Regions from separate parts of the Aeribacillus sp. FSL M8-0254 genome, predicted to be linked through region 2. Evidence: a T-box and tRNA genes for the amino acid it is inferred to sense, from the RefSeq annotation. Region 2 holds a T-box; the other holds one or more tRNA genes.
The links. The T-box of region 2 lies ahead of tyrS (tyrosine--tRNA ligase). A T-box ahead of a tRNA ligase gene usually reads a tRNA of that ligase, here a tRNA-Tyr.
Positions count from the first base shown of each region.

Region 1: it has a tRNA-Tyr gene. The T-box ahead of tyrS (tyrosine--tRNA ligase) is inferred to sense a tRNA for this amino acid. The anticodon was not compared.

Region 1 covers NZ_JBBOZY010000001.1:182,822-187,195, forward strand. The annotation lists rRNA gene NSQ44_RS00985 (23S ribosomal RNA) at 1-1,413, shown strand, start outside; rRNA gene rrf (5S ribosomal RNA) at 1,509-1,624, shown strand; tRNA gene NSQ44_RS00995 (tRNA-Asn) at 1,750-1,824, shown strand; tRNA gene NSQ44_RS01000 (tRNA-Thr) at 1,826-1,898, shown strand; tRNA gene NSQ44_RS01005 (tRNA-Glu) at 1,987-2,061, shown strand; tRNA gene NSQ44_RS01010 (tRNA-Val) at 2,063-2,138, shown strand; tRNA gene NSQ44_RS01015 (tRNA-Thr) at 2,234-2,306, shown strand; tRNA gene NSQ44_RS01020 (tRNA-Tyr) at 2,319-2,403, shown strand; tRNA gene NSQ44_RS01025 (tRNA-Gln) at 2,512-2,586, shown strand; tRNA gene NSQ44_RS01030 (tRNA-Lys) at 2,942-3,017, shown strand; tRNA gene NSQ44_RS01035 (tRNA-Gly) at 3,023-3,094, shown strand; gene NSQ44_RS01040 (tautomerase family protein) at 4,302-4,374, shown strand, end outside.
Region 2 covers NZ_JBBOZY010000001.1:2,908,291-2,912,664, forward strand. The annotation lists gene tyrS (tyrosine--tRNA ligase) at 61-1,323, opposite strand; T-box leader at 1,372-1,587, opposite strand; gene NSQ44_RS14100 (transposase family protein) at 1,870-3,228, opposite strand; gene NSQ44_RS14105 (transglycosylase domain-containing protein) at 3,413-4,374, shown strand, end outside.

The sequences.
Region 1 (4,374 bases), 2.7 Mb from region 2:
CAGTTAGGCTGGCAAGCAGGCAAATCCGCTTGCCGGAAGGCTGAACTGTGATGGCGAGGGAAAGGAAGTACCGAAGTTCCCGATTCCACACTGCCAAGAAAAGCCTCTAGCGAGGTGAGAGGTGCCCGTACCGCAAACCGACACAGGTAGGCGAGGAGAGAATCCTAAGGTGAGCGAGAGAACTCTCGTTAAGGAACTCGGCAAAATGACCCCGTAACTTCGGGAGAAGGGGTGCTCATCAAGGTGATAAGCCATGATGAGCCGCAGTGAAAAGGCCCAGGCGACTGTTTAGCAAAAACACAGGTCTCTGCGAAACCGTAAGGTGAAGTATAGGGGCTGACGCCTGCCCGGTGCTGGAAGGTTAAGGGGAGCGCTTAAGCTGTAGCTGAAGGTGCGAACCGAAGCCCCAGTAAACGGCGGCCGTAACTATAACGGTCCTAAGGTAGCGAAATTCCTTGTCGGGTAAGTTCCGACCCGCACGAAAGGCGTAACGATCTGGGCACTGTCTCAACGAGAGACTCGGTGAAATTATAGTACCTGTGAAGATGCAGGTTACCCGCGACAGGACGGAAAGACCCCGTGGAGCTTTACTGCAGCCTGATATTGAATGTGGGTACAGCTTGTACAGGATAGGTAGGAGCCAGAGACGCGTGAGCGCCAGCTTGCGCTGAGGCGACGGTGGGATACTACCCTGGCTGTACTGACATTCTAACCCGCGCCCCTGATCGGGGCGGGAGACAGTGTCAGGTGGGCAGTTTGACTGGGGCGGTCGCCTCCTAAAAGGTAACGGAGGCGCCCAAAGGTTCCCTCAGAATGGTTGGAAATCATTCGGAGAGTGCAAAGGCAGAAGGGAGCTTGACTGCGAGACCTACAAGTCGAGCAGGGACGAAAGTCGGGCTTAGTGATCCGGTGGTTCCGCATGGAAGGGCCATCGCTCAACGGATAAAAGCTACCCCGGGGATAACAGGCTGATCTCCCCCAAGAGTCCACATCGACGGGGAGGTTTGGCACCTCGATGTCGGCTCATCGCATCCTGGGGCTGTAGTCGGTCCCAAGGGTTGGGCTGTTCGCCCATTAAAGCGGTACGCGAGCTGGGTTCAGAACGTCGTGAGACAGTTCGGTCCCTATCCGTCGCGGGCGCAGGAAATTTGAGAGGAGCTGTCCTTAGTACGAGAGGACCGGGATGGACGCACCGCTGGTGTACCAGTTGTCCCGCCAGGGGCACCGCTGGGTAGCTATGTGCGGAAGGGATAAGCGCTGAAAGCATCTAAGCGTGAAGCCCCCCTCAAGATGAGATTTCCCATCGCGAAAAGCGAGTAAGATCCCTTGAAGATGACGAGGTAGATAGGTCCGAGGTGGAAGCGTGGTGACACGTGGAGCTGACGGATACTAATCGATCGAGGACTTAACCAAGTAAGAGCATCTATTCGTGAAAGAAACGTTATCTAGTTTTGAAAGAATGACATTCCGATGTCATTTGACAACAGGAAGGAAAACAGAAAAGGCTGCTTGGTGGCAATGGCGAAGAGGTCACACCCGTTCCCATCCCGAACACGGAAGTTAAGCTCTTCAGCGCCGATGGTAGTGAGGGTTTGTCCCTTGCGAGAGTAGGACGCTGCCAGGCTGCCTTTAAATTCTTTTTGAAAGCTGGGCTTATTGTAGAGAACCATACAAGAGTACATTCTTTTGAAATCATTTTGATATACTGATTGAGCTGTATGTGAACCAAAATATGGTTTATTAAAATATTCCGCAGTAGCTCAGTGGTAGAGCATTCGGCTGTTAACCGAACGGTCGCAGGTTCGAATCCTGCCTGCGGAGCCATGCTTCCATAGCTCAGTTGGTAGAGCACTTCCATGGTAAGGAAGAGGTCACCGGTTCGAGCCCGGTTGGAAGCTTTTCAAAAGCAAATCTTTTCTTGATTTCTATCTATGCCATGTGCTAAAATGTCAAATGTCGGTTGTCATTAAGTTATGAAAATGAAATGGCCCGTTGGTCAAGTGGTTAAGACACCGCCCTTTCACGGCGGTAACACGGGTTCGAATCCCGTACGGGTCACCATGGAGGATTAGCTCAGCTGGGAGAGCACTTGCCTTACAAGCAAGGGGTCGGCGGTTCGATCCCGTCATCCTCCACCATGTACTAAACAAGCTTTTCTTAAGCAAGTTTTATGAGGCTGGCATAACAATTTAAACAAAGGTAAAAACTGAGTGTGATCTAAAGTATTTATTGCGCCGGTGTAGCTCAATTGGTAGAGCAACTGACTTGTAATCAGTAGGTTGGGGGTTCGATTCCTCTCGCCGGCATTTTTAATAATCGGAGGGGTAGCGAAGTGGCTAAACGCGGCGGACTGTAAATCCGCTCCCTTAGGGTTCGGCGGTTCGAATCCGTCCCCCTCCACCATGCCGAAGAATGTTATGAAACATTGAAATCACATTAAACAACAAAATGTTGTATAAAGTGATTTTTTTATTGGTACAATATAATTAGTCAAGAGATGAATGGTGATATTGGGCTATAGCCAAGCGGTAAGGCAACGGACTTTGACTCCGTGATGCGCTGGTTCGAATCCAGCTAGCCCAGCCATTTATTATAAAAAGACAGTTCATGTCTGTTCTTTTTTTTGTAAAAATGTTAGATAGAAAGTAAGATTTAACTAGATTTTACAAAGGGCGAAGCCTCGTCGAATAAGCAACGAGTTGTCCCAACGCATCCAGCATCCTCGAAAGATCAGGAAGAGGAAGGGACATCTGACAAATGAAAAATGGATTAGAAGAAAAAAATTTTTTTACGAGCCATTAGCTCAGTCGGTAGAGCAACGAGCAAGGCTTCATCGAATAGGCGACGAGTTGTCCCGACGCATCTAACATCCTCGAAAGATCAGGAAGAGGAAGGGACATCTGACAAATGAAAAATGGATTAGAAGAAAAAATTTTTTTATGAGCCATTAGCTCAGTCGGTAGAGCATCTGACTTTTAATCAGAGGGTCGGAGGTTCGAATCCTCCATGGCTCACCATTTGTGCGGAAGTAGTTCAGTGGTAGAACACCACCTTGCCAAGGTGGGGGTCGCGGGTTCGAGTCCCGTCTTCCGCTTTTAAATTCAATAGGGAAAATTTTATAAAATGAGATGAACTTAATTCCTGACAAGAAATTGTCAGGATTTTTTTTATGTGCGCCCGGCATGTACATGAACTATAGGGTGTAAGTCCCGAACCCCGAAGACAGAAGTAGAGGTTAGCTCAACGAAAGGGTGTCCGTGGTGACGCGGAATCTGAAGGAAGCTGGAGGCAAAACACCGGTCCGAGGAACACGAACCTCATATAAGGCTAGGTATGATTGAGTGAGTTTGCCAAACAAAACAAAGCTCTTTCTGTCGAAGGTCATATCGAGTAAATGAGGCGGATAGATGGTGTGAAAGTGCATGTATTTACCCGGGGAGGCGCTATTTGCAGTGCTTTTGTAGTTTCGCTGCCCCAGTGAAAGTGCATGTACTTACCCGGGGAGGTCTGGCGGATAGGTGAAATACTCTTCATAACCTACTTAGTGATAAGTAGCTGAACCGTCAGAAGTCAGCAGAGGTCATAGTATTAGTTGGTCTAGAACAACTAAGAAGGACCGAACAATTAAGAGAGAATAGCCCTTGGCATTCAGTGAGTCATGATGAACACAGGAAACGTAGTACCTCACTTGAGGGAGGAAGCGGTGAATCCCGTGGGAGACCTCTTGGAGGGTGGAGTGACCACTGGCATAAAGAGAACAGCTATTCACGGAAGTTATAAAGACTTGCGTCAATTATCTTAATTGAACCGCCGTATACGGAACCGTACGTACGGTGGTGTGAGAGGACGGGAGTTAATCGCTCCCTCCTACTCGATTTGAAAATGTTACTAATCCCTTCGATTATATCTAATCCTCGCTTTTGAATCTCAAAATAATGATATGTAGGAGCATTCTCCTTTTTAGTCCCATAACAGCCTTTTAAATTTGGATATACCATTGAAGGCGAATTGTATTTTTCCTTTTAGGATTGGTAATGCGGTTGTTCCGAAATGGAACCATGATTTTTTGGTTGATTTTAAAAATTAGTCTCTTTTCCAGAAGATTGTTTCTGTAGAGGATGATTTGTGTAAAACATTTTGCATAATGGACTGCCCAGCAAAGGTTTTTACGGGTGTTGTGACGAAGTATATCGACAAACTTCTGTCTTGTTTCATTTTTTGAAATAGCACAGATCCGGATGAGGACGAATAAATTTCGACACCATTTATAAATTCAAACGGCTTAAAGGAGTTGTGATTCGATGCCTTTTATCAACGTAAAGCTGGCTAAAGGAAGAACCGCAGAACAGAAACAGCAGTTTACTGAGGCAATAA
Region 2 (4,374 bases):
GCCCGTATATTTTCCAATTGATTTTAATAGGCCCCTGAAAGTTTGAGCAAAGACTTATGATTATTTGAAATGAATTAAGAAATATTTCTTTTTGCCCCGGCGGATCACAGCAAATTGACCTTCGATGGTGTCTTTTTCAGACACAATATAATCAAGCTCCTGCACCCGTTCGCCGTTAATGTAAATCGCACCGTTTCCGATGTCTTCTCTTGCCTGCCGTTTCGATGGAGAAATTTTCGCTTGAACCAATAAATCGACTAATCCGATTTCATTTTCGGTCGTTTCATACGAAGGCACATCTTTAAAGCCTTGTTTTATTTCTTCTGCTGTTAAAGCTTTTATATTGCCGCTGAACAGCGCTTCGGAAATTTTGACTGCCTGTTTGAGTGCTTCTTCGCCATGGACAAGTTTTGTCACTTCTTCCGCTAACGCTTTTTGCGCAGACCGTTTTTCAGGAGCATTTTTCACTTCTTCTGCCAATTGTTCAATTTCTTCTTTTGATAAGAAAGTAAAATATTTTAAATATTTGATGACATCCCGGTCATCGGTATTGATCCAAAATTGATAAAATTCGTAAGGCGATGTTTTTTCTTTATCGAGCCAGATGGCTCCTCCTTCCGTTTTGCCGAATTTTGTGCCGTCGGCTTTCGTGACGAGCTGGAGTGTAAGACCGTATGCTTTCGCATTTTCTTCCGTTTTTCGAATTAGTTCAAGTCCTGACGTAATATTTCCCCATTGGTCGCTTCCGCCGATTTGCAAGCGGCAATCATAGGTTTGGTACAGCTTTAAAAAATCGTACGATTGCAAAATCATGTAGCTGAATTCCGTAAAGGAAATGCCCGTTTCAATTCTTGACTGCACGGTTTCTTTCGCCAGCATATAGTTTATGCCAAAGCTTTTGCCGATATCGCGCAAAAATGTGATGACATCCAATGGCCCGATCCAATCGTAGTTGTTGGCCAAAATGGCCGGATTCCCTTCTTTTTCAAAATCCAAAAAGCGGGAAAGCTGTTCCTTAATGCGTTCTGACCACTGCTTCACCGTTTCTTTTTCATTTAATGTTCTTTCCTGTTTTTTTCCGCTTGGATCGCCGATCAAGCCTGTTGCGCCGCCAACAAGAGCAATCGGTTGATGACCTGCCTCTTGAAATCTTTTTAACGTTAAAATCGGCAGCAAATGCCCGATATGAAGGCTGTCTGCCGTCGGGTCAAAACCGCAGTACAGCTTCACCTGTTCCTCTGACAACAATTTATCTAATCCTTCTTCATCCGTTACTTGATTAATGAGTCCGCGATATTTTAAATCTTCTAGCAAAGCATTCATCAAACCCACTCCTTTTCAAATTTTATCCAAATAAAAAACGCCCCTTCATGAAGGGACGTATAATTACGCGGTACCACCCTGCTTAAGAACATTTGCATGTCCTTCACTCATTCTGATAACGGCTAAAACCGTCCTTTGCTACTTCACTTTCACAAAGAATGCTCATGGAGGTAATTCACAAAGCATTTATGTGCTGATTCGCACCGGCCATCAGCTCTCTGAAACAGGGAAATGCCTGCTACTTTCTCCAATCAACGCTCAAGTATTTTTTTCATTAATAAACATTTTTAGCATAATTGACATCCTTTGTCAACTAAGATTAGAACAGAGCAGCTATGAGGAGTAAATTTATCAATTTTCGGTAGTATTATGCAATTACGACTTATCCACAGTTGGTAAAATTTTCCAGTTAAATTTATTTACAAAAAGGGTCAAAAAGAACCAATTTTGCTTATTTTTTTAAAAAATGTGGATAACTTATTTTTGTTTGTTGTGGATAACTTTTTTTCTTTGCCAAACATCACATCCTTTGGTACAATTAATTCGCTAGGTAAACCTAATTTGCATAGGTTTTCCCAGTTGTGCGATATCCTCGTCTGTTAGTGTTTGCCCACGGAAGGCTTCTAACAATCGCGAGGATATTTCTTTTATCGTTTTCTTCATGCTTCTCAATATTTTTGACCCATGCTCATGTAACACCATGATAATCTCTGTAATTTGGGTTAATAGGTAGTGATTTTTCATGGCATTGTAATCTTGGCTGCTTGCGTGTTCAATGTGGTAGCGCAGGTTTTTTTGTCTGTTAAACCCCTCATTCTCTATTCTCCAGCGGCTTCTGCCAGCGTTCATCAGTTTCTTTGCATTGTTTTTTGTGATTTTTATATCTGTGATAAAGGTAAATTTTTGTTTTCTTTTTTCATCTTCTAATTCGCATTCGAAAACATTCACCCCAAAGCCTCTGTAATCAATATCGTTCACCCAGGTGATTTCCCCTCGCTGTTCGCTTTCACGTATCTTTACCACATTGGCTTTCTTGCCTTCCTCCTCTTCCATATTTTTTAACGCTTGAAACTCATCGGTGATGCTTTTAATACGATCTTCCTTAAAACGGAATAAGTAGTTCCAATTATTCGCCTTGCATTGTTTAAATACATTTTCGCAGGCATAAAGACTATCGGCAATCAGACAGATAGGCAGTTTTTTAAAGGTGTCTTTCAGTCTAGCAGTCAGTCGATAAAAAGCATTCAACTCACAATCTTGCTTTTCCACGTCCTCTGATTCATTTTCAATAAACTCGGAGGCCACACTTAGTACCATATTTCCCACAATTAACTTGGCTTCCAAGACATGATGCATGTAGATGGTCTTTATTTTTTCTTCACCCGTTTCCTTGTCTATGTATTTGCGCTCCCGTTTCAGGCAGTGTTCACAATGTTTTTTGTCAAAAGTAAAAATACCGGTCCCATCTATGGCAATACCCCAGTATTTCCCATTGATACGATAGGATTCAAAACACCTCTTTTTGAATAATTTCTTGATCATATCGATTCGGATCCTTTCAAGTTCTGCCGGGTTCACTCGTGCCAAAAAATCATTGATTGTGTCATAATGGGGCAGTTCTTCCAAATCTTCATTCCCCAACAATTTCCCCAAATTTTTAATGCACTCTTCCTTATTAAATTCGTTTGTCATTTCGCGCATACTTTTTAAGTTGCATGCATTTTTCAAAATAACCATCATCAAAAGGACTTCCGTGTCATAGGTAATATAGCTTTGGTGCCTTGGATCATCAATAGTTTTGAGCAATTTGTTTAAATTTTTAAAAAAGTGATTTTGTGTTTTTAGCAACTCGAATAAATAATTTACCTCTTTTTCCTTTTCACGCTTTTCCTTCCTCGTTACCATAAAAAAATCCCCCCCAAATGCCAATATATTAGGTTTTTTACATACCCTTATTATCACATATTTGGCAAAGTTTAGGTGGAATTATCTCGAAGAATTTTTACTCTTCAGGGCTGAGAACAGAGGGCGTCAACCGGAGAAAAAAATATGCTATAATAAACTAGATTTTGTAGAGGGATGATGAAAAATGGAGAAATGGTACGAATTTTTTAGGAAGGTAAGCTCCTTTTATCATAAGCACCAGCAAAAAATGGTCATTGCCTATAACGTAACATGGAACTTATTTCTTTTACTATTGGTTATCGGTTTAATAGGCTTCTCCTTTATCGGAGGATTAGGAGCTGGTTATTTTGCATCGCTTGTAAAAGATGAGCCGATCCGTTCCGAAAAAGAATTGGAAAAAGACATTTACGATTATTCTGAAACAACGAAAGTGTACTTTGCAGACAATGTCTATTTAGGGAAAATTCGCACAGATCTTGAACGTGAAAAAATCAAAATTGATCAAATTTCCGAGCATTTAAAACATGCAATTGTTGCAGTGGAGGACGAATATTTTTACGAGCATAAAGGGATTGTCCCAAAGGCGATCATGCGGGCGATTTTCCAGGAGTTCTCAAACTCTTCTGTCAGAACCGGCGGAAGCACCCTCACACAGCAATTAATTAAAAACCAAATATTGACCAACGAAGTGTCATTTGAAAGAAAAGCAAAAGAAATCCTGCTAGCATTGAGATTAGAAAAATATTTTACGAAAGATCAAATATTAGAAGCCTATTTAAATGTATCATCATTTGGACGAAACAGCTCCGGAAGAAACATTGCAGGCGTGCAGGCTGCAGCGCAGGGGATTTTTGGCATAGATGCGAAAGACTTATCGATACCGCAGGCAGCTTTTATCGCTGGTCTCCCTCAAAATCCTTTTGCTTATACACCGTTCACAAAGGACGGAGAAGTAAAAGAAGATTTACAGCCTGGTATAAACCGAATGAAAACCGTCCTAAGAAAAATGTTTGCAGAAGGATATATTACAAAAAAAGAATATGAAGAAGCACTTAAGTTTGATTTAAAGGCTCATTTAGCCAAAAAGAAAAAACCTGATATTGAGCAATATCCTTGGATTATATACGAAGTTGAAAAAAGAGTGAA